DNA from 3 places in the Listeria aquatica genome. Region 1 is predicted to be linked to each of the others. Evidence: riboswitches for the same ligand, from Rfam matches in the RefSeq annotation. Region 1 holds a riboswitch; each other region holds the start of a gene.
What was found. A riboswitch is a leader RNA that binds a small molecule or an ion and turns the genes downstream of it on or off. The one in region 1 is predicted to bind S-adenosylmethionine.

Region 1 (7,891 bases):
AACGGTTTTCTATGGTGGCGAATGGGAACAAAATGCCGAAGCTAAAACCTTCACTCTTGACATTGTTAAAGCTCTTAAAAAATACGCAGATAGCTGGAAAGAGGAGTATGGCTACTGGTTTAGTGTGTATTCGACCCCGAGCGAAAGTTTGACTGACCGATTTAATCGGCTGGATAAAGAGAAATTCGGCATCGTGAAGGATATTACGGACAAGGAATACTATCAAAATTCTTTCCATTATGACGTCCGCAAGAAAATTACACCGTTTGAAAAAATCGACTTTGAAAAAGATTATCCTGAATACTGCTCAGGTGGTTTCATCCATTACTGCGAGTATCCGAAACTCGTGCACAACACGAAGGCGCTTGAAGCTGTATGGGACTATGCATACGACCGAGTTGCCTATCTTGGCACAAATACGCCGATTGATAAATGCTATGAATGTGGGTTTGAAGGAGAATTTGCCCCAACGGAAGAAGGGTTCAAATGCCCACATTGCGGCAATACCGATCCAGAAAAAGCAGATGTCGTAAAACGAACTTGTGGCTATCTTGGAAACCCAATGAAACGCCCAATGGTGCACGGCCGCCATGTTGAAATTTCGAAACGCGTGAAGCACATGGAGCTTCGAGATGAATAACCCGGCTCCAAAAGAGTGGCAATCAAGCCGCTTAAGTTGTGGTTATATTGCCGACTATAAGCCCTTTAATTTTGTGGACGGGGAAGGCGTGCGTTGTAGTTTATATGTATCAGGCTGCCCGTTCCACTGCGAAGGTTGCTACAATAAAGCAGCACAGTCCTTCAAGTACGGCGAACCTTTCACAGAAGAGCTACTTGACCAAATTGTTGCAGACGTTGGACACGAAAGCGTACAGGGGCTGACGCTACTGGGCGGTGAGCCATTCTTAAATACAGAAACCTGTCTTACAGTTGTCAAGAAACTCCGGGAAGTCTACGGAAATTCGAAAGATATTTGGTCCTGGACGGGCTATACATTCGAGGAAATGCTACAAGAAACAGAAGACAAATTAGAACTGCTATCGCTCATTGATGTACTTGTCGACGGCCGGTTCGAGCAGTCGCTATTTGATCCAAACTTGGCATTTCGAGGCTCAAGCAACCAGCGGATTATTGATGTGAAGCAGACACTTAAAGCTGGAGAAGTTGTGCTGTATATAGAATAAACGGAAATTAAAAGGTGGGCGCCCCTGATCGGCGCCCACCTTTTTTGTGTCTAATAGATAGCGATGTTACTTAGTATCTTAAAAAAGCTCAAAAAATCAAAATTGTCATATTATTTACACAGACTTTATGTGATTTTACATGGTAGAATAAACAAAAAATAATCGAGAAGATAAAGAAGTTATTGTCGGTAGTATGAATGAGGATGATAGTCTTATCAGCACGTGGAATAGGGAAAAAGCTGATTACTGAAAGCAGAAAGTGTTTTGTGTCTTAAGGGTGGATACAAAATCTTGTTTGATGATGTTTTAAAGAGTGGTGAGATAAATCTTAAAAAACTTGTTATAAAACGAAAATAGTTAGTTATTATGCCATATGAATAATATTTGGAATATAGAATGTGATATTTGATTGTGCTGTGGACTGGATTTAACAATATATATCATAAATAAGAGTGAAATAAATTAGGAGGGTTTTTATGAAAAAGAGATTGGGTAAATTACTAATAGTATGCGCCTTTGCTAGTGTTTTGATACTAACTTTAACACCTGGAAAAGCGGAAGCTAAATACTATGGCAATGGTGTTTCTTGTAGTAAAAAGAAATGCTCTGTTAATTGGGGGCAAGCTTGGACAGAAGGAATCAAGCGTTGGGGGAATAATCTTTTTGGGAGTGTTAGTGGTTAAATATGAGTGATATAACAAAAAGTAAAGAACTTATTCATGATTTATATAATAAGTTGTCAAAACGGTCTGATCCTAGTAATGAGCTATTAGATATATTGGATGTTTTATATCAAGTGTATCTGAAAATTGATACTGTAAATAACCCCGAAGCTTACGTTCAGCGATTGGTTAATTATATTTATAGTGTAGGTCTCAAAGGGCGCCTTTATTTTCCAGAAGATGAAAATCGTTTGATTGCTGAACTTGGGATTGTCGGTCAGAAAGCGGGTTTGAACGGCTTGTATAAAGCAAATTACGGGGATAAATCTCAATTTTATAGTTATTTTGATGAGAATAAAATGCCTAGAAGTTAAAGAAATGATCGATTTGAAATAAAAAGACAGATATAGCTTGGAGAAGGGGCATTTATGTTTGTAATTTCAATTAAAGCTAGTTTGAACTATCCTTACTGGATTGGCTATTTCAATGCTTGCACTTGGGTGGAAATCATTTTTGCACTTCTTCCAATGAAGTTTAGAACGTACAAGTCAGATGGCTATCAAGCTTATCTCCTTTTCATGAAAAAGGAATCTCTTTGAAGCTAAAAAAGAGCCCCGCCGATTTACGAATCGGCGGGGCTCTTTCGGTATCCATATTTTTCTTAATAAAGCTCTGGACGTCTATCCTCAAAAATGGGAATGCGACCGCGAACTTTTTTTATTTCACTGAGGTCAATTGTCGTGTAGAAATTGCCTTCCGATTCATCTGCTTGAAGCAAAATTTCACCACGTGGACTCACAACGAGCGAATGTCCGCCAAATTCATTTTTGGGATCCTTCCCGACGCGGTTTACTGCTACTACAAATGCTTGGTTTTCAATGGCTCGCGCAATAGCTAGCTTTTCCCAGTCCTGAATGCGTTCGCTTGGCCATTCGGCTGCAATGAAGAGAACTTCGGCGCCGCGCGCGGTATGTGCGCGGAACCATTCTGGGAAGCGTAAGTCGTAACAAATGAAACCAGCCGCTTTTTTGTCGTCTAGTAAAAACAAATTCGTGTCGTTTCCTGCCTCAAGAAAAAGGTGTTCGTCCATCAACTGGAAAAGGTGTACCTTTTTGTAACTCGAAAGAAAGTCGCCATGCGCATCGAAAGCGTACATGACGTTTGCGAATTTGCCTTCGTCTTTTATAGAAACAGAACCACCAACAATGTTTAGTGAATGTTCAGCCGCAATTTCAGATAAAAATCGTTTCGTACGTTCGCCGTGACTGTCAGCAAGGCTGCCAAGTTCGGTTAAGGCGTATCCGGTATTCCACATTTCAGGTAAGACGGCAACTGTTGCTCCCTTTTCGGCTGCCTCAGCAAGTGCTCGCCGAACCCGTTTGAAGTTCGCCTCAGGCTCCCCGAACTCGATATCAATTTGGCAAAGTGCAATTTTCCACATGTAATGAATTCCCCCATTTTGTAAGCTAATCTTTTTTTAAGCGTCGTGCTAACACATTGCCAAACGATTGGAGGAGTTGCACCATAATAATCAAAATCACAATTGTCGCATACATCACAGTTGGTTCGAAACGTTGGAATCCGTATTGATATGCAATCGTTCCAAGTCCGCCAGCTCCAACAAGACCTGCCATTGCCGTCGCGCCAATTAAACCAATTGTGGCGATTGTTAAGCCGAGGACAATTCCTGATCTAGCTTCACGAATGATGACGTTCCAAATGATTTTTGTAGTTGAAATCCCCATCGCCTGGTAAGCTTCAATGACGCCGCGATCCACTTCAAGTAAAGCGGATTCCATTAGTCGCGCGATATAAGGCGCCGTGAAAAATACCAGTGGCAAAATAACACCCTTAACGCCAATTGTAGTGCCAACGACGAGTTTTGTAAATGGCAGAATCAAAAATAGTAGAATAATAAACGGCAGGGAACGCAAGATGTTAATGACCCAATTGAGTAGCGTATAAACGACTTTGTTTTCAGCTTGTCCACCTGAACGCGTCAAGATAAGCAGGATGCCAAGCGGAAGTCCAATTACAATTGCGATCACGAGCGTAATTGCAGTCATTTCAAGAGTTTCAAGAAAGCCAGTCCAAAGGGTCGCTCCCCATTCAGAAAAAAAGTTGCTCATTAGGAGGCCACCTCCCTGACAGTAATGCCTTTTTCAATTAAAAATTGAATGGCGCTATTATATGCTGCTTCTTCTCCTTTTAAATGAACAAGCAGTTTTCCAAGCGTGTCATTTTTTAAGTTTTCAATGCCGCCAGCAAGAATGCTTGGCAATACATCAAAATGACGAGATACGAGAGCAAGAGCGGGTTCATCTGTACTTTGCCCGACAAAATATAGAGAAACTAACTTACCCGTTTGTTTATAATGTTGAAGTAGCTCAGGCGGAATCTCGAAGCTTGCTTCTGAGCCGACAAATCGTTTTGTTGTTTCTTCTGCAGGATTTGTGAAAATGTCGAGCACGGAACCTGCTTCAACAATTTTTCCTTGCTCCATCACCGCAACTCGGTCACAAATTCGCTCGATTACTTCCAGTTCATGAGTGATTAGGAAAATGGTGATTCCTAGCGTTTGGTTAATCTCAAGTAACAGCTTTAAAATCGAATCTGTCGTTTCAGGATCGAGTGCGCTTGTCGCTTCATCGCTTAAAAGAATCTCAGGTTCGTGTGCGAGCGCTCGAGCGATTGCTACACGCTGTTTTTGTCCACCGGAAAGCTGGGCAGGATAATGGTCCTTTTTATCCGTTAACCCAACGATATTTAAGTATTTTTCGACACGTTCCTGAATCAATTGCTTTTCTAAACCTTCAAGTTTGAGTGGCAAGGCGACATTTTCATAAACAGTCGCCGTTTTTAAAAGATTGTAGCCTTGAAAAATCATCCCAATCTTGCGTCTTGCTTCCCGAAGTTGCTTGGCATTTAAACTTGCCAAGTCTTGTCCAGCAATTTTCACGGTTCCTGAGGTAGGTTTCTCAAGGAAGTTGATACAGCGGACAAGCGTACTTTTTCCCGCACCACTGTAACCAACAACGCCATAAATTTCTCCTTTTTCGATGTGGAGAGAAACCTCTTTGACCGCTTCAACCGTCGTTTCTCCGAGCTTGAAATTCTTCGATACGTTTGTTAGTTCAATCATAGAAACCCCTCCTAAAACGCTGGTACAACAGAACCGCTAAATTCTTTTTCAATAAATTGCTTCATATCTGCAGATTGGTAGATTTTTTTCAATTTTTCCACGATTTCATCTTCTTTATTGCTTGTTCTAACAACGAAAACGTTCGGATAAGGGTTGTTTTTCGTTGGTTCATGGTAAATCGAATCATCGTTGATTGTGAGGCCTGCACCCATCGCGAAGTTCGTGTTGATCGCTGCGGCTTTTACTTCTTTTAACTGGGCAGGAATCTGCGAAGCTTCAAGTTCAACGATTTCAAGATCAAGTGGATTTTCTGCTAAATCATTTTTCGTTGCTTTTTCTTCCACACCTTTTTTGAGCTTCAAGACACCAGCATCTTCAAATAACTTGAGCGCCCGATATTCGTTTGAAGGATCATTCGGAACAGCAATTTTATCGCCTTTTTTGAGTTCTTTTACCGATTTTAGTCCCTCGGAATAAATCCCCATCGGAAATGCAACCGTCTTAAAGGCAATGGAAAGCTTGTAGCCTTTGTCTTTTTTCTGCGTTTCTAAAAACGGAATGGTTTGATAATTATTGGCATCTAAGTCACCATCATTTAGTGCAGTGTTCGGTGTATTGTAATCATCAAACGTTTTAATTGTGATATGTAAATTGTCTTTTTTGGCTAACTTTTTAGCTTCTTCAGCGATTTGTTGATGTGGCCCGCCTGTCACGCCAATTGTAATTTCATCTGTTGCTAGCGCCTCGTCTTTTTTATCCCCTCCGCAAGCTGCGAGTGAGAATAAGGCAACTCCTGTTAAAATTCCTGCTAAACTTCTTTTTGTCCACTTTTTCATTGTCATTTCCTCCCAAATTGATAGTTTAGGCCATAAAAAGGACTTCTCTAAAAGATTAGAGAAGTGAATACAAAAGTGGATTCGCTTCTCTTATCTTTCAAACTGATACCACGTCAGTTTGCTGGAATTAGCACCTTCACTTTAAAAAAAGTTAGGTTGCCGGGCGTCGCAGGGCCAGTCCCTCAGCCGCTCTTGATAAGAGAATTCAGTTTTAATAAAACCTGTTGCAAAACAATATACCAAGATTAAAATACTTTGTCAATGGTTTTTAAAATTTTTTATAACCAGACTAGACAAAATTGCCGGAAAACTTTATGATGTTTATCAAACTGAAAGTGGGGATGAACATGAAACAAGCAAAACGACTTCAAAATTTACCAGAACAATTTTTTTCCAAACTTGTGCAAGATGTGAATCAAAAAATACGGGAAGGTGTAGATGTTATCAATTTGGGGCAAGGGAATCCTGACCAGCCCACGCCAGATCACATTGTTAAGGCTCTTGCGCGCGCTGCTGAAGACCCGCAAAATCACAAGTATTCGCTGTTTCGCGGTAAGCCTGAACTGAAGCAAGCGGCTGCGCATTTTTATCAAAAAGAATATGGGGTTTCGCTTGATCCAGAGACGGAAATTGCGATTTTATTTGGCTCAAAGGCAGGGCTTGTCGAATTGCCGCTTTGTTTTTTAAACAAGGGCGATTTGATGCTATTACCTGACCCGGGTTATCCGGATTATTTATCTGGGATTTCGCTTGCAGATGCACGTTTTGAGACGATGCCTCTACGTGAGGAAAATCAATTTTTACCGGATTATCGTGAAATAAATGCGGAAAGTCTGGAACAAGCCAAATTGATGTTTTTAAATTATCCGAACAATCCAACCGGAGCGGCAGCAACAAGTGCATTTTTTGATGAGACGATCCAAGTGGCGCGAGAAAACAAGATAGGCGTTGTGCACGATTTTGCATATGGAGCAATAGGCTTTGAAGCAGAAAAACCTGTAAGTTTTCTTGGAAGCGAAGGAGCGAAAGATGTCGGGATCGAGCTTTATACGCTTTCGAAAACGTATAATATGGCCGGATGGCGTGTGGGCTTTGCTGCGGGAAACCGGGAAATGATCGAGGCAATTAATCTACTCCAAGATCATCTTTACGTCAGCTTGTTTCCGGCGATTCAAGATGCTGCTTGCGCGGCACTTTTGGATTCCGGGGAAGCTGTACGAAAGCAAAATGACCTATATCGCTCGCGGCGAGATGCTTTTTTTAACGCGGCTCAAAAAATTGGTTGGCAAGGTTCGGCGCTGGCAGGTTCTTTTTTCGCATGGATGAAAGTTCCAGCAGGGTTCACAAGCAGTGGCTTTGCGAAGTTCTTGCTTGAAGAAGCTGGTGTTGCGGTGGCAGATGGAAGCGGCTTTGGCACATTTGGTGAAGGCTACGTGCAGATTGGCTTACTGGTTAGTGAGGCGCGTCTCGAAGAAGCGGTGAGGCGAATTGACGAGCTTGCGATTTTTCAAAAACCAGAAGAAAATTTCATAAAAAGTTATTGACTCGATTTCGGAAATGTGGTTTAATTAGTAGGTGCCTGTTTGAAGGTGCTGAAAGGTTCCGTGGTGTAGGGGTTAACATGCCTGCCTGTCACGCAGGAGATCGCGGGTTCAAATCCCGTCGGGACCGTAAAAAAGAGGACGTAAATCCAGTGGATTTACGTCCTCTTTTTGCATTGCGCCAGCCCATTTACGCTGTAATAATTCAGAAAATTTGTGGCTTGTGTTATAATGGGTACAGGTGATTCTAAAAACGTTTAGAGCCTCGGTGAAAAATGGTGAACCGGGGAACACCATTTGATAGACGCACTTTATGAAATCCATATTTGGGAGGACTGTGTAACATGTCAGAGAAAAAAGTATTAGTTGTGGATGATGAGAAACCAATTGCAGATATCGTTAAATTTAATTTAAATAAAGAAGGATTCGATGTTTACTGTGCTTATGACGGAGATGAAGCGCTTGAGCTTGTCGAAGAAGTGCAGCCGGATTTGATTTTATTAGATATTATGTTGCCAGGAAGAGA
Region 2 (7,891 bases), 370 kb from region 1:
CTGCGGAAAAACTAAAAGCACTTTGGCAAAAAAGTGGTTTGCCACTGCGTCGTTTCTTTAACACAAGCGGAATTAAATATCGCGAGCTCGGTCTTAAAGACAAACTTGAGGATATGCCGGAGGATGAAGCGTTCAAGCTGCTTGCTTCTGATGGGAAACTCATTAAGCGCCCGCTTACAACGGACGGAACTAAGGTAACACTCGGCTTTAAAGAACAAGAATTTGAAGCTGATTGGAAATAATTTAGCGTATCAGGAAAGAGAGAAAAAGGAGGAATTTTTAAAATGGCTGTGAATATACCAGAAACTTTAAAGTACTCAAGTGACGATGAATGGGTGAAAAAAGACGGCGATACATATCTGATCGGAATCACGGATTTTGCGCAAGATCAGTTAGGGGACATTGTATTCGTTGAGCTTCCTGAAGTTGGCGATGAATTTGACAAAGATGGTGGATACGGAAGTGTTGAATCGGTTAAAACGGTTTCTGATCTTCTTGCACCAATCGCTTGTAAAGTCGTTGAAGTGAATCCGGCTCTTGAAGATGCACCGGAAACACTAAATAGCGATCCATACGGCGAAGGCTGGATTTTGAAAGTAGAAGCAACAAATGAAGCAGATTTAGATGAACTACTTTCAAGTGGAGATTACCAAAAACGCGTTGATGAAGCGTAAGTAATAGACAGCAAAAACCGGTTCCTTTCGTGGAGCCGGTTTTTCTTAAGTGGAAAGGGGAACGAAAATGCTTGCTTTTGGAAAACAGGAACTTGAAGCCGTCCTTGAAGAAAAACGGGATCAGCTTCTCTTTTTTTATACACCGATGTGCGGCGGGTGTCAGGTTGCTCGTGAAATGATTGAACTCGTGTTAAAAGGGGAGGCGGGGCTTCAAATCGCCGAAATGGACCTTAACTATATCCCAGATTATGCGAGTCAATTTGAAATTGAATCGGTTCCTGCGCTTGTCGCGATTCGAAATGGCGAGCTTATCGCTAAGCGCTATGAAATCAATAATGTGATGGATGTCTTTGAATTCACTTCCAAATTTGCCTAAAGGAAAAACTTTTTCCTTCTCGATATAGAGCTGAACACTACTAAAAAGATTGCTGTAGACCCAAAGCGGCAGGCTGTGATAAGATAACTACGGCAAAAAGTTCTGGGGGTTTGAAATGGAAGCAAGTCATGTAGAAAAACATAAAAATTTAACGATTCTTTCGGTGATAAGTAACTTTGTGATTGTTGTTTTGAAATTGATTATTGGTTTCTTGACGGGATCAGTCGCTGTTATTTCAGAGGGGATCCATTCATCAATGGATTTATTTGCCTCCATCATCACTTTTTTTTCGCTCCGGATTTCTGGGCGCCCGGCCGATGAGGATCATCCTTACGGGCATGGTAAAGCGGAAAATATCGCGGGAACGATTGAAACGTTGCTGATTTTTGTAGCGGGGATTTGGATCATCACAGAGTCCATCGACAAGTTTTTTAATCCGCATGAAATTAGACTGCCGATGCTTGGAATCGGGGTTATGGTGCTTGGCGCACTCATCAATTTTGTCGTTTCTCGCATCATTAAACGGGCTGCAGATAAGGCGAACTCGGTTGCGATGAAATCGAATGCGCTTCATTTATATACGGATGTGTTCACTTCGCTTGGGATTGCGTTCAGTTTGCTCTTAGTTCATTTGACGGGTTGGCTATTTCTGGATCCGATTATTGCCATTTTAACGGCGATCTATATTATGTATGAAGCCTTTAAATTGCTGAAGGAGTCTTTCCCGCCGCTTATGGATCAAAGGTTATCACGCAAAGAAGAAGCGGAAATCAAACGGATTATTTTAGCGCATCAAGATGAGTTTATTGAATTTCACGATTTTCGCTCGCGGCGTGCTGGGGCAGAAGAATATATTGATTTTCATCTGGTCGTGCCATCTGAGATGACGATCGAGACGGCGCATACGCTTTGCAATGAAATTGAAAAAGAAATTTATGACTTTTACTCAAAAGCACAGGTTTTGATTCATCTTGAGCCGGAGGAAGAGCGCATTTATAGTTAAAGGAAAAGTTTAATTTTTACTAAAGAAATCTGATTCGGATTTCTTTTTTTCTTGGAGTGGTGATACAATGAGACTAACAAATTAGAGGAGCGATCTTAATATGACAGCCATCTTAATTGCGGATGATGATAAAGAAATTGTAGATTTGGTGCAACTCTATCTTCAAAATGAAGGCTATGAGATTTATCAGGCTTATGACGGGGAAAGAGTTTTAGAACTTGTGAATGAGCGGGAATTCTCGCTTGTGATTTTAGATATTATGATGCCGAAACTAGACGGGCTTGAGGTTTGTCGTAGAATGAGAAGCGATGGGATTTTAACGCCGATTTTGATGCTGAGCGCGAAAGCAGAGGATAATGACAAGATCATGGGCTTACTTACAGGAGCGGATGATTACATGATAAAACCTTTTAATCCGCTAGAACTTTCGGTGCGGGTGAAGGCGATTTTGCGACGCATTAAGCAAATGCAACAAGGCGCCAAGCCGGAAAGTCAGCATCTCGTGATTGGCCCGATTGAAATTAACCGCGATCAACATATTGTGACGGTTTCTGGAAATGAACTGCATTTAACGACTTCAGAGTTTGATATTCTCTACTTGCTTGCAAGTGAACCTGGGCGGGTCTTTAGCTCGGAATATATTTTCGAAAAGATTTGGCAGGAGCAAGCTTTTGGAGCAAGCAAGACGGTCATGGTTCACATTAGTAACTTGCGTGATAAGATGCGGGTTGCGATGGGTGGCGAGAATGTCATCAAAACGATTTGGGGAGTAGGATATAAAATTGAAATTTAAACGTTGGTTGAAACATGTGATGCACGTGATGCGACCGTGGCAAATTATTTTATTTGCGATTTTATCTTGGTTTATTGCTTCATTTGCCCTTCAAACCATTTATTTATGGTTGCTTTCGATTCGTGATGATTCGGTGGTTTTGCGTGGCTTAAATGATTCGTTCATTGACTTGTTTGGGCGCGGAAAATATAACAATATTGTAGAATCTCCCGCTTTGATTCTTGTGAAATATGTGTTGCTAATTTTTATGGCGTGGTTTGTTTTTTATCTTTTCTACCGTTTTATGCGCGGGCGGGCGCTGAAAAATCAGCTTCGGACGATTAATTTTGCGCTTGGTACTGACAGGGCGGTGGATACGTCGAGCCTTGTTCCAGAAATCCGTGAACTGGAGACGAATATCGAGAAGATGCGTGCTCGGCAGAAAAATTTGATGGAGCAGGAGCAGGAAGCGCAACAAGCGAAAAATGATTTGATTACGAATGTCTCACATGATTTGCGCACGCCGCTTACGTCGATTCTTGGCTATTTGAGTTATATTCACGATGATCGTTACCGCGATGAAGTGGAGCTCAAATATTATACGGACCTAGTCTACGATAAGGCGCGCCATTTGCATAAGTTGATTGATGACTTATTTTCGTATACGCGACTTGAAAGCCCGGATTATTTGCTTGCGAAAGACCGGCTTGATATGGTTGAACTTTTGCGGCAGCTCGTTTTGGAGTTTGACGGATTGGCGCGGGAAAAAGGAACGGAAATTGTAGAGCTTTATCAGGCGGAAAATTTGCTTGTAAATGGGGATGGCAATCAAATTATGCGGCTGTTTGAAAACTTGTTTTCAAACGCGCTTCGCTATGGCAGTGATAGCGGGAAAATTGAAGTTGCGGCTCGCGAGGAAGGGGACTGGGCGGTGATTGATGTGACAAATTTCGGGGAAGAAATTCCGGCGCTTGATTTGCCTCATTTGTTTGAGCGGTTTTACAAAGTGGATAAAAATCGGACGACAACGGGGACGGGGCTTGGGCTTGCGATTTCGAAGTCGATTGTGGAACGTCACGGCGGTCTTGTGACAGCGACAAGCAAAAACCGGAAGACGACTTTTACGGTAAAATTACCGCTACTCAATCTTTAAACTTTCTTATCTTTTTCTTTCTTTGCGATTTAGTTTGGAAAGGTAAACTAGAATGCATGAGGGGGAGAAAGTGATGACCAAGAAAAACCTGACGATTCTTGCGGTTGCGATTTTAACGGTCTTGGCAGTTTTTTATTTTGTAAGTCAAACGGTTGTTCAGCATATGTACGGTGAAATGGCTGAACAAACGCTATCCGCCGAAAGCTTTGACGGAGGAAGCGATGCGATAAACGTTACAAATTTTACTTTCGTAGATAAAAACGTGTAATTTACTGTTGACAAACGGTTCTTCAAAATGTAAGATAAAAAAATAGAGGATAACTACAATCCAAACAAAATAGTTCCAAATTCTTATCCAGAGTGGTGGAGGGAAATGCCCTGTGAAACCCAGCAACCTAAGTGTTTTTTTACTTAAGGTGCTAATTCATGCAGAACGAATGGTTCTGAAAGATGAGAAGAAAGCGAAGTTGAATTTATTCATGCCTTTCTGCTCATGCAGGAAGGCATTTTTAGTTTATGAGGGAAAAGGTGAGGCAAAATGATAACGCTCCAGAACGTAGTAAAAGATTATCTAGCACGTAAAAATCGCGTGCGTGCAGTTGATGATGTGAGCCTTGAAATTGCTGATGGCGAAATTTTCGGCGTCGTGGGCTATTCCGGGGCAGGAAAAAGTAGTTTGATCCGAATGTTTAACGGACTCGAACTACCAACTGCAGGCGATGTAATAGTGGACAACAAAAAAATCAGTCAAATTAGAGGGCGAGAACTTAGAAAAGCACGGCAAAAAATCGGGATGATTTTCCAGCACTTCAACTTGCTCTGGTCGCGAACAGTATTTGAAAACATTGCTTTTCCGCTTGAAATTGCCGGAGTGAAACGAGCAGAACGAAAAGAACGTGTGCAAGAATTGATTCAACTTGTAGGGCTTTCTGGGAAAGAAAATGCTTATCCATCCGAATTAAGTGGCGGTCAAAAGCAACGTGTCGGGATTGCACGGGCGCTTGCCAATGATCCAGATGTGCTACTTTGTGACGAAGCAACGAGTGCGCTTGATCCACAAACGACAGATGAAGTTTTGGATCTCTTGCTTGATATTAACAAGCGCCTTAATTTAACCATTATCGTGATTACGCATGAAATGCATGTTATTCGTAAAATCTGTAATCGAGTTGCGGTTATGGAAGCGGGGAAAGTGGTGGAGCTTGGGGATGTGCTAGAGGTCTTTAAACATCCTAAACAAAATGTTACGAAGCGTTTTATCGAACAAGTGACAGAGTCGGATGAAACAGAAGAACTCATCCACCTTTTGCTAACTAATTATTCAGAAGGTCGACTTGTGAAGTTGCTCTTTATGAGCGAGAATGCAACCCAGCCGGTTATCTCACAAGTAGCTCAAGCACATGATGTGGCTTTAAATGTCTTGCATGGAAGCTTAACGCAAACACAAAACGGTGCTTACGGAACGCTTTATGTGCAGATTCAAGGCGCAGACGAAGAAATTGAAAAGACGATTGAGTCGCTACGTGCGGCGAAAGTAGAAACGGAAGTGATTGAAGGATGAACGCATTTTTTAGCGATATTGACTGGACAGCCATGTGGGGTTACACGAAAGACACCTTGTACATGACGATTATTTCGCTGATTGCCGTTTTTGTCCTCGGCATTTTGCTTGGTCTCTTGCTGTTTTTAACGAACCGCAAACAAAATATTTTTGCAAGAATGTTATATTGGGTGACGGCGGTCCTTGTGAATGTATTCCGCTCAATTCCCTTTATCATTTTAATCGTCTTACTTCTTCCGGTTACAAGCACCGTGATTGGGACGATCATTGGCCCGAAAGCCGCATTGCCAGCTTTGATTATTTCAGCAGCTCCCTTCTATGCGCGTATGGTTGAAATTGCTTTCCGTGAAGTGGATAAAGGCGTGCTCGAAGCGGCAAAGGCTATGGGTGGCGGCTTATCGACCACTATTTTCAAGGTGCTTATCCCAGAAGCCTTACCAGCACTCATTTCTGGTATTACCGTTACGGCGATTTCACTTGTTGGTTTTACTGCGATGGCGGGGATCATTGGTGCCGGCGGATTAGGAAATGCCGCTTATCTGGAAGGCTTTCAACGGAACCAGCCAGAAATTACGATTGTAGCAACGATCATCATTTTAATTATTGTTTTCATTTTTCAATTCATCGGCGATTTACTTACGAAAATCGTGGATAAACGATAAAAAAGGAGCGTGTCAAAATGAAAAAAGTTTTAAGTGCATTATTTGTTTTTAGTTTAGTTTTAGTCCTTGCAGCTTGTGGCGGGAACGCCGACAAGAAAGGTTCGGGAGATAGTAAGGAATTAGTTGTTGGAGCTTCGAACACTCCGCATGCGGAAATTTTAGAGCAAGCCAAACCGATTTTGAAAAAAGAAGGGATCAACCTTAAAATTGTAACGTATCAAGATTATGTACTTCCAAACAAAGCTTTAGAAGAAGGCGAAATTGATGCAAACTATTTCCAACATAAACCGTACTTAGAATTAGAAGAAAAAGAAAAAGGCTATAAATTTGCGGATGTAGGCGCGATTCATATTGAACCAATGGGGATTTATTCGAAGAAAGTGAAAAGCTTGAAGGATTTAAAAGATGGCGCACAAATCTTGCTATCGAATAGTAAATCTGACTGGCCTCGTGTGATTGGCATTTTCGTTGATGAAGGGCTATTAACACTAAAAGATGGTGTGAAACCTGAGGATGCAACGTTTGACGATATCAAAGACAATCCGAAGCATTTGAAATTTAAATATGATTTAGATCCAGCTTACTTGATGACGGCATACAATCATGAAGAAGGCGATGCTGTAGCAATCAACTCAAACTTTGTTGTGGATCAAAACTTGAACCCAACGAAGGATTCGATTGCGATTGAAAGTAAAGATTCACCATATGCGAACATTGTGGTAACGAAAGAATCGAATAAAAACAATAAAAACATCAAGAAACTTGTAGAAGTCCTTCATTCGAAAGAAATTCAAAACTGGATCACAGATAAATGGAAAGGCGCAGTAGTTCCAGTTGATAAATAAACGAAAATAAAAAGCGAAAAGCAGAGGAAATCCATTTTCAAATGGGGCCTTTGCTTTTCGCTTTTTTAGGTCGATGCTAGTCTTTAAATCGAAGCAAAAACCGCCTTTTTAGGCGGTTTAGTAAAGTTGAGTCCTAGCGGGTTGCTTCTAAATACTTTTTCAATCCATCAGAGATAGCTTTATCCAGTTCTTTTTTGTTTACGATTTTATTTTCCTCAGGCATCTTCTGTACTACTTCAAAAGGAAGTGCTTCAATGTCAGTTGAAAAGTCGAACAGCGTTTTATTTCCAGCAGATGTACGCAAGGTTCGGATTTTTAAATCCTTGAATTTGCTATCTGCGTCCTGCATCAATGTTAATTGTACGGATAAGTCTTCATCTTTTGCTGCCACCAGTTTTTTCATTTCAGCTTTGCTCGTTTCCTTTAAGTCACTCCAAATGCGTTTGGCTTCGGTTTTAGAAATTTCTTTTCCTGTAGATAGCAGTCGAACGGCAGCGTCATCTTTATCCCATACTTGCATCACTTCGCTCGCAAGTTCGCTCAAGTCCTGCTTGTCTAATTGAAGCGATATTTTGCGTCCTTTTTCTTGCTTAAAGTTGCTTTCATCCATCTGATTGAGGAAATCATATAAGACTTGTAGCGTTTCTTTTTCGAGTCGACGGATTTCGTTTGCTTGTTTTTCAGCGGCTACTTGGTTGATTGTGAATCCAAGTAAATTTTGCGCTGTTTCATAGAAATCAAGATATTTAGCTTTGAGTGCGGTGTTATGCGCTAAAACAAAATCGAGAATTTTTTGTCCGTCTTTACCAAAAACTGGTTTGCTATCTTCATTTAGTTTATAAAGT
Region 3 (7,891 bases), on a different contig from region 1:
TTGCTTCGATGCCATATTCAGAGCAAGTTGGCGAAAAGCGGCAAGAAGGTGGCGTAAGTGGTGAAATGAATTTTCGATATACGCGAATCAAGCCGACTAAGATTTTTTTAAACACGAAATTCACCTTCTAAATTTTACTAAGTTAAGCTTATCATATTTTTTAAAAAAAGAAAGGGACGATGATTGTGTTCAGTTATCAGGATGCTTATGGGAATGATGTGAAAATTCATTTTGCACAGTCGAAAGAGGAACAAAATGATGTCCTTGTTATCCCACATTATGAAGGAAAGTGGCTTTTTACGGAACATAAAATTCGCGGACTTGAATTTCCTGGAGGGAAAGGGGAAGTGGGAGAGGATAACGCTACGACGGCGAAACGAGAACTAATGGAAGAAACAGGCGCTATTCCTTTTGAATTTATTTTTGTAGCTGACTATGAAGTGGCTTCTTCAGAACGTCCGTTTACAAAGCGTGTTTTTTTCTGCGAAGTGAAACAAATTGTGCCGCAAGAAAATTATCTAGAAACCGAGGGGCCTAAGCTTTTAAAGGGACATTTACGGAAAATCGTTCAAAGGGAAGCTTTCAGTTTTTTTATGCGGGATGAGGGCATGCAAGAAATTTTAAAAAGACTTGATGAGATAGTGGGCAAAAAGGGGGATTTTCTGCTATGATAGAAAATAAGAATTGGAGGGATCCAGATGGGAATGCAGCTTGAAGTTAATACGATGGTCGTAACAAAAGGAAATGAAGAAAGAATTGATGAAAACTTGTTCAAACTCGAAAAAGCAGGCTACCGAATTTATCCACTGGATATTGAAATTGAGCTTCGCAAAACAAAAGACGGCGAAACAAGCGGCATGGTGATCCCGCGTAAAGTTGTTTGGGAAAATGATGTAACACTACTTACATATGAACTTGTTTCGTTAAATTCAAGCAACTAAGAGGAGGCAACGAAAATGCAACAAAAAGTTGGAATTATTGGATGTGGTCACGTTGGTTCAGATGTCGCTTTTTCACTCGTCACGCAAGGGATTTGTACGGAACTCGTTTTAGTAGATCAAAATAGTGAGAAGGCGAGCAGTGAAGCTATGGAGCTTCGGGACATGTTGTCTGCTACGCATGCTTACACGAAGGTGATTTCTGGAGGTTATGAATTGCTCCGAGACGCCTCTGTTATCGTGATGGCAATTGGACCAACAACGCTGCTCGAAAAAGACCGGATGGAAGAATTGAAAGAAACAAGCGCAGCTGTGCGTTCGATTGTACCTAAAGTGATGCAAACGGGCTTCAATGGGATTTTTATCAATATTACAAACCCTTGTGATGTCATCACACAAATCATTGCAAAAGAAAGTGGGCTTCCAAAGAGACAGGTGTTTGGAACAGGAACTTCACTTGACACTATGCGGATGCGAAGCGCACTTGGGGAGCATTTTCAAGTTTCACCGAAAAGCATTTCAGGCTATGTCCTCGCAGAACACGGGGAATCCCAATTTATTGCTTGGTCAGGTGTTAAAGTTGGAACGAAACCAGCGCTTGAATTGCTTTCTTTAGAAGAACGTGCAGAATTCAAGGAAAAAGTGCGGGCTAGAGGTTGGAATATTTTGCTTGGGAAAGGTTGGACGAGTTTTGGTATCGCAACAGCGGCAGCTCGACTTATTGCAATTATTCATGATGATGCGCGTGAAGTACTTCCGATTTCTGTTTATGATGAAAGCGAAGGTGTATATGCCGGACGACCAGCTGTTATTGGTCGAGATGGGGTTTGTCAGATTTTGCCGCTTGAACAGTTGACGACAGAAGAAGAAAAACTGTACCAAGCATCTTGTGGCGTAATTAAACAAGCTTTTTCAACGGTTTACACGAAATAATGAAAAACCAGACAGAAATTTTCTGTCTGGTTTTTCATTATTAGTTTTAAGCTTGTTCTTTTTTTCGCTGAATCAAGCGGACAAGACTGATAACAAGCGAAACAACATATTCACCGAAACTAGCAAAAAAGAGGGCGATAGCAATTTCCGTTTGCTTTAGGCCGCCGCCATAAAAACTGATGAAAAAAATAATTCCACTTGCAATCAATCCAATTGTGGCTAAAAAATATTTGAACCATTCTAGTTTGAATACGAATTCGAAAAGTAGCATGGCTACAATAAATCCGGCCAAAAGAATTAGAGTAAGTATAAATAAACCCATAATTTAACTCCTTTATTGCTCGCGTTCGAACAAATTCTATTTTTAATATCCTTAATCATACCACAGGTTTAAAAATATGATAAGGGGAAAAATAGGAAGAAGGAGGTTTTTATTGTGCGATACCGGGTTTTATATGATGGAAATTGTTCTTTCTGTAAGTGGGTAAAAGGCTATGTAGAAAGGCTAGACACGCAGGGTCTATTATATTTCGAAAAGCTTCAAGAGGATAGCGGTAGTTATTTTAATCAAACTGATTTATTAAGAGAGCTCCATGTTGTATCGGAAAATGGGCGGATTTATCGTGGCTTTTCAGCGGTTCGGCGCATTTTAAGGGCACTTCCTATAGTCAAGTGGGGGGCTTTAGTTCTTTATTTACCGTTTATCCCCATTTTAGGCGAATGGTTATATCGTCTTATTGCCAGGAACCGTGGCAAAATTTGGCGTTTTATTCAAAGCTTACGTAGAAAATTTCGAATTTGTTCAAGAAAAAATCATGCGTTTCCTGTATAATAAAAAAGAATCTTGAAAATGAAAGTATGTGAAAGAATGCGTTTGCCCTTTGAAGTTGCTTTTCAAATCATCGAAAATGTCTATCAAGGCTCATCGAATATGAATGAACTAATTAATGATCGTGCAAGAAACGGAGGGAGTGCTCTCAAAAACAAGACGGAATTTTTGCTTGCCGTGTATGAACTTGAAGAACTTGGCTTGCTTTTTCGCTACCGGTCGAATGACGGTATTCGCTATAGCCGATCTGAGAAGGGGGAGGCGTTTTACCACCGCTACCGAGAAATGAAGCAGGAAGATTGGCCGGACTTTTTGGCAGGGCAGGAAGGGATTTCCCCTTGATTTTCGTTTCGTAAACCAGTATACTTAAAGCTAGTTAGTTGTAAAACTAAAATAAATATCTCTTATCCAGAGCGGTAGAGGGACTGGCCCTTTGAAGCCCAGCAACCTACACTTGTTGTAAGGTGCTAACCTGAGCAGGAGTTTTCCTGATCGATGAGAGTGAAGGTAATGAAATGATACGCCTTTTCTCTATGCGCAAAAACTTAGAGAAAAGGCTTTTTTTCTTTGCTGCACGCGAATGGTAGAGAATAGAAGGAGGATACAAGAATGACTGCGAAGCGTCATTTGTTTACGTCAGAATCTGTTTCTGATGGACATCCGGATAAAATTGCCGATCAAATTTCAGATGCGATTTTGGATGCGATACTTGCAAGAGATCCGGATGCGCGCGTGGCTTGTGAAACCACGGTGACAACAGGACTTGTACTGGTTGCTGGCGAAATTACAACGTCAGTTTACGTAGATATTCCCAAAATTGTACGGGAAACCATTAAAGAAATTGGCTATACACGAGCTAAATACGGGTTTGATGCAGAAACTTGTGCTGTTTTAACGGCCATTGATGAGCAGTCTCCGGATATTGCTCAAGGGGTAGATGAGTCTCTTGAGGCAAGAAGTGGGGAAGAAGATGAAGATGCTCAAATTGAAGCGATTGGTGCTGGAGACCAGGGCTTAATGTTTGGTTTTGCGACGGATGAAACGGAGGAGCTTATGCCGCTTCCAATTTCTCTTGCTCATAAACTGGCAAGAAAAATCGCGGAACTTCGTAAAGAGGGGACAATTGATTATTTGCGCCCAGATGCGAAGACACAAGTTACGGTTGAGTACGATGAGGAAAATAAGCCAGCACGAATTGATACGGTTGTTATTTCAACACAACATCATCCCGATATTTCGCAAGAAACCATCGCAAAAGATATGCATGAACAAGTCATTCAAGCCGTGATTGATCCAGCACTTCTTGATGCAAAAACGAAGTACTTCATCAATCCGACCGGTCGGTTTGTGATTGGCGGGCCGCAAGGGGATGCTGGGCTTACGGGTCGAAAAATCATTGTGGATACTTACGGCGGCTATGCACGCCACGGTGGGGGTGCCTTTTCCGGGAAAGACCCAACGAAAGTGGACCGCTCTGGCGCTTATGCCGCGCGTTATGTTGCTAAAAATATTGTGGCTGCTGGACTTGCAAAAAAGGCAGAAGTGCAACTGGCTTATGCGATTGGAGTTGCCCATCCAGTCTCAATATCCATTGAAACTTATGGAACGAGTGCGTATAGTGAGCAGGAACTCACGGAAGCAGTTCGCGCCAACTTTGATTTACGTCCAGCTGGGATTATCAAAATGCTTGATTTGCGCCAACCAATTTATCGCAAAACGGCTGCTTTTGGACATTTTGGAAGACACGATTTAGATCTACCTTGGGAACGAACGGATAAGGTCGATGATTTAAAACGCTTTTTAGAAAAATAAAAGAAAGGAGACGCCGGCGTTTGTTTGGCGTTTTCTTTTTTTGAGAGTAGTAATTCACCGTGCAAAGCGAGCGGCTTTATGTTATGATAATCTTTGTGTAAACTGTGAATTAATGAAAAATCAGATAGAGGAGAAATGTCTCAATGTGTGGATTTGTAGGATGCGTTCATGACCGCATTGCTGAAATAACAGGTGAAGAAAAACAAACGTTTAAAGAAATGAATGATATGATCACTCACCGCGGACCAGATGATGAAGGATACTATACGGATGAGCATATTCAATTCGGTTTTAGAAGACTTAGTATCATTGATGTGGAAAATGGTCATCAACCGCTTACGTATGAAGATGAACGCTACTGGATTATTTTCAATGGAGAAATTTATAACTATGTGGAATTACGTGAAAAGCTAAAAAATGAAGGTATGACTTTTGAAACGGAAAGTGATACGGAAGTTATCATTGCGACTTATGCGAAATATAAAGAACAAGCTGCTTCGTATTTACGCGGGATGTTTGGATTTGTAATTTGGGATAAGCAAGAAAATAGTGTTTACGGGGCACGTGATCCATTTGGAATTAAACCTTTTTTCTATGCGGAAGAAGATGGCAATTTATACCTTGCTTCTGAAAAAAAATCTATTCTTCATGCGCTCAAAAATCAAAATTTGGATGAAGTTTCTTTGCAAAACTACATGACTTACCAATTCGTTCCAGAACCGGACACATTAACAACAGAAGTGAAACGCTTGCTTCCTGGTCACTACTTCACGAAAAAAATTGGTGAAGAAATGGCCTTTACGCAATACTACAAACCAGAATTTGCGCCTGTTCAAAAATCAGAAGATGCGTTTATTAAACAAATTCGTGATGTATTATATGATTCTGTTAAGGTGCATATGCGTTCAGATGTACCTGTAGGTTCTTTCCTTTCAGGTGGTATTGATTCGTCCATTATTGCAGCGATTGCAAAAGAATATCATCCGGCAATTAAAACTTTTTCTGTTGGATTTGAACGTGATGGATTCAGTGAAATTGATGTGGCGAAAGAAACAGCTGATAAACTTGGCGTAGAGAATATCAGCTATGTGATTACTCCTCAAGAATACATGGAGGAGCTTCCAAAGATCGTTTGGCACATGGATGATCCACTTGCAGATCCAGCGGCAATTCCTCTTTATTTCCTTGCACGTGAAGCAAGAAAAGAAGTAACGGTTGCGCTTTCTGGGGAAGGGGCCGATGAGTTTTTCGGTGGCTATAATATTTATAACGAACCAAATTCCCTTTCGATGTTTAACAAAATGCCTGGCGTATTTAAATCTATGCTAAATGGTGTTGCCAAAGTGATGCCAGAAGGAATGCGCGGGAAAAGCTTCCTTGAACGCGGAACAACACCAATGGAAGAACGCTATATCGGAAATGCAAAAATGTTTACAGAAGCTGAAAAGCGAATTTTACTTCCACGTTACGAAGAAGGTCATGATTATACAAATATCACGAAGCCGTTTTACGATGAAACAAAGGGCTATAATCCAGTAGAACGGATGCAATATATTGATATTCATACTTGGCTTCGTGGAGATATTTTATTAAAGGCTGACCGAATGACGATGGCGCATTCTCTTGAAGTGCGTGTACCTTTCCTTGATAAAGAGGTTTTTGCAGTAGCTAAAGAAATTCCAGCTTCACTGAAAACAACGAATGGGACAACGAAATATATTCTCCGGAAAGCTGCTGAAACTTTTGTCCCTGAACACGTGCTTAATCGTCGTAAATTAGGCTTTCCTGTTCCAATTCGCCACTGGTTAAAAGCAGAAATGAATGAATGGGTAAAAAATATCATTCATGAATCAGAAACAGATCATTTGATTAATAAGCAGTACGTGCTTGATTTGTTAGAAGCACATTGTGCAGGTAAACATGACTATAGCCGTAAAATTTGGACGGTTGTAATCTTCATGATTTGGTATTCTATTTATGTAGAAGAAAAATACGATTTTAATAAATAAGAATCTTGGTTTCATAAGCCGGTAGCAATTGATTGCTACCGGCTTATTTGGCTATGTCTTGAGTAAAAGTCACTCAAAAAACCAATATTTTCGTTTTGAAAAGCATATTTTTGACTCAGAAAAAGTGAAAAAGGGGGTAAAGAATAAGCACAAAGGAGGAATTAAATTTATGTTAGGATGTAGTAGTTTTACATTTGGAGCAGAAGACAACACACAATTTTTATCAAGAACCATGGATTTTTCTATGTATACAGATAGTGGGGTCGTCATCGTACCAAGAAATTTTGAAATGGAAGTAAGACAAAATGAGCTTCGTAAAGGAAAATATGCTTTTTTAGGAATGGCGGCATATAAATTACAATTTCCTATTTTTTATGATGGGATTAATGAAAAAGGTGTGGCAGGTGCGACCCTTTATTATCCAGGATTTGCAACCTATACGGAGAAGAAAGATGCAAGGGGCGGCGTTAATCCACTTCGTGTAGTCAGTTATATTCTTGCTAATGCGGGTTCTCTTGATGAAGCCATCGCACTTTTTGAGACAATTGAAATTATCAATGAGAGCAATTCAATTCTAGGCGTTGTACCTCCACTTCATTATATTTTTTCGGACAGTACAGGGCGTTCTATTATTGTTGAACCTGATCCAGATGGAATTAAAATCCATCAAGATACGATCGGAGTCATGACAAATAGTCCAAATTATGAATGGCATGAAGCCAATTTACGGAACTATATTGGCGTGAATCCAAGATCAAAAGAACCTATTCAAACTTCCACGAAGACTTTTTCACCATTTGGACAGGGAAGTGGGACCTTTGGGCTTCCTGGCGACTACACGCCACCGTCTCGCTTTTTACGAACTGCCTATATGAAGTTTTACGCGAGTGAGCCAAAAAATGAAATCGAAGGGGTTACACAGATTTTTCATATGCTTGCTCCGGTTGAAGTTCCAAAAGGAGCTGTCATTCATCAAAATGGGCACAATGATTATTCAGTTTATATGACAGCCATGTGCACCACATCGCTACGTTATTACTTCTGTGAATATGATAACCGCAGAATTAAATGCGTCAGCTTACACCAAGCAGATTTGAGCAATGAAAAACTGGAGATTTTCCCTCTTACGATGAAACAGGAAATTGATTTTTTAAACGCTGATTAAATTGTATGTCAAATACCACTTATAATCTAAAAAGTCCAGAAAACAAGGAGTTCCTTGTTTTCTGGACTTTTTTTAGCGCTTTTCAATTGCCACGACGAAAGGAGGCAGATTACGCTGATTAATGAAACCATATTGGAGTACGCTGAATTTTTCTTGTGGGAGATGAGAAACATAGTTTAAGATCGCTTCTTTTTCAAGTTTCCCT

Region 2: linked by a shared signal. The riboswitch ahead of HB912_RS05980 (methionine ABC transporter ATP-binding protein) and the one ahead of HB912_RS07840 (MetQ/NlpA family ABC transporter substrate-binding protein) in region 1 are both predicted to bind S-adenosylmethionine.
Region 3: linked by a shared signal. The riboswitch ahead of metK (methionine adenosyltransferase) and the one ahead of HB912_RS07840 (MetQ/NlpA family ABC transporter substrate-binding protein) in region 1 are both predicted to bind S-adenosylmethionine.

The regions. Positions count from the first base shown of each region.
Region 1 is NZ_JAARRM010000002.1:397,428-405,318, reverse strand. Features, by position in the region: gene nrdD (anaerobic ribonucleoside-triphosphate reductase) at 1-640, shown strand, start outside; gene nrdG (anaerobic ribonucleoside-triphosphate reductase activating protein) at 633-1,184, shown strand; gene HB912_RS07870 (leucocin A/sakacin P family class II bacteriocin) at 1,661-1,867, shown strand; gene HB912_RS07865 (bacteriocin immunity protein) at 1,870-2,220, shown strand; gene HB912_RS07860 (hypothetical protein) at 2,275-2,445, shown strand; gene HB912_RS07855 (carbon-nitrogen family hydrolase) at 2,508-3,287, opposite strand; gene HB912_RS07850 (methionine ABC transporter permease) at 3,313-3,975, opposite strand; gene HB912_RS07845 (methionine ABC transporter ATP-binding protein) at 3,975-4,988, opposite strand; gene HB912_RS07840 (MetQ/NlpA family ABC transporter substrate-binding protein) at 5,000-5,824, opposite strand; SAM riboswitch class I at 5,912-6,026, opposite strand; gene HB912_RS07835 (pyridoxal phosphate-dependent aminotransferase) at 6,172-7,368, shown strand; tRNA gene HB912_RS07830 (tRNA-Asp) at 7,423-7,495, shown strand; gene yycF (response regulator YycF) at 7,710-7,891, shown strand, end outside.
Region 2 is NZ_JAARRM010000002.1:22,496-30,386, reverse strand. Features, by position in the region: gene HB912_RS06015 (arsenate reductase family protein) at 1-242, shown strand, start outside; gene gcvH (glycine cleavage system protein GcvH) at 291-674, shown strand; gene HB912_RS06005 (thioredoxin family protein) at 742-1,050, shown strand; gene HB912_RS06000 (cation diffusion facilitator family transporter) at 1,166-2,053, shown strand; gene HB912_RS05995 (response regulator transcription factor) at 2,154-2,846, shown strand; gene HB912_RS05990 (sensor histidine kinase) at 2,830-3,978, shown strand; gene HB912_RS05985 (hypothetical protein) at 4,052-4,246, shown strand; SAM riboswitch class I at 4,327-4,435, shown strand; gene HB912_RS05980 (methionine ABC transporter ATP-binding protein) at 4,517-5,539, shown strand; gene HB912_RS05975 (methionine ABC transporter permease) at 5,536-6,201, shown strand; gene HB912_RS05970 (MetQ/NlpA family ABC transporter substrate-binding protein) at 6,219-7,046, shown strand; gene HB912_RS05965 (Lmo2079 family surface lipoprotein) at 7,180-7,891, opposite strand, start outside.
Region 3 is NZ_JAARRM010000001.1:1,161,370-1,169,260, reverse strand. Features, by position in the region: gene yidD (membrane protein insertion efficiency factor YidD) at 1-115, opposite strand, end outside; gene ytkD (RNA deprotection pyrophosphohydrolase) at 186-671, shown strand; gene HB912_RS05735 (DUF2584 domain-containing protein) at 699-941, shown strand; gene HB912_RS05730 (L-lactate dehydrogenase) at 957-1,871, shown strand; gene HB912_RS05725 (hypothetical protein) at 1,918-2,193, opposite strand; gene HB912_RS05720 (DCC1-like thiol-disulfide oxidoreductase family protein) at 2,308-2,703, shown strand; gene HB912_RS05715 (DUF3116 family protein) at 2,722-3,042, shown strand; SAM riboswitch class I at 3,102-3,202, shown strand; gene metK (methionine adenosyltransferase) at 3,310-4,512, shown strand; gene asnB (asparagine synthase (glutamine-hydrolyzing)) at 4,656-6,521, shown strand; gene HB912_RS05700 (choloylglycine hydrolase family protein) at 6,691-7,686, shown strand; gene mnmM (tRNA 5-(aminomethyl)-2-thiouridylate-methyltransferase MnmM) at 7,759-7,891, opposite strand, start outside.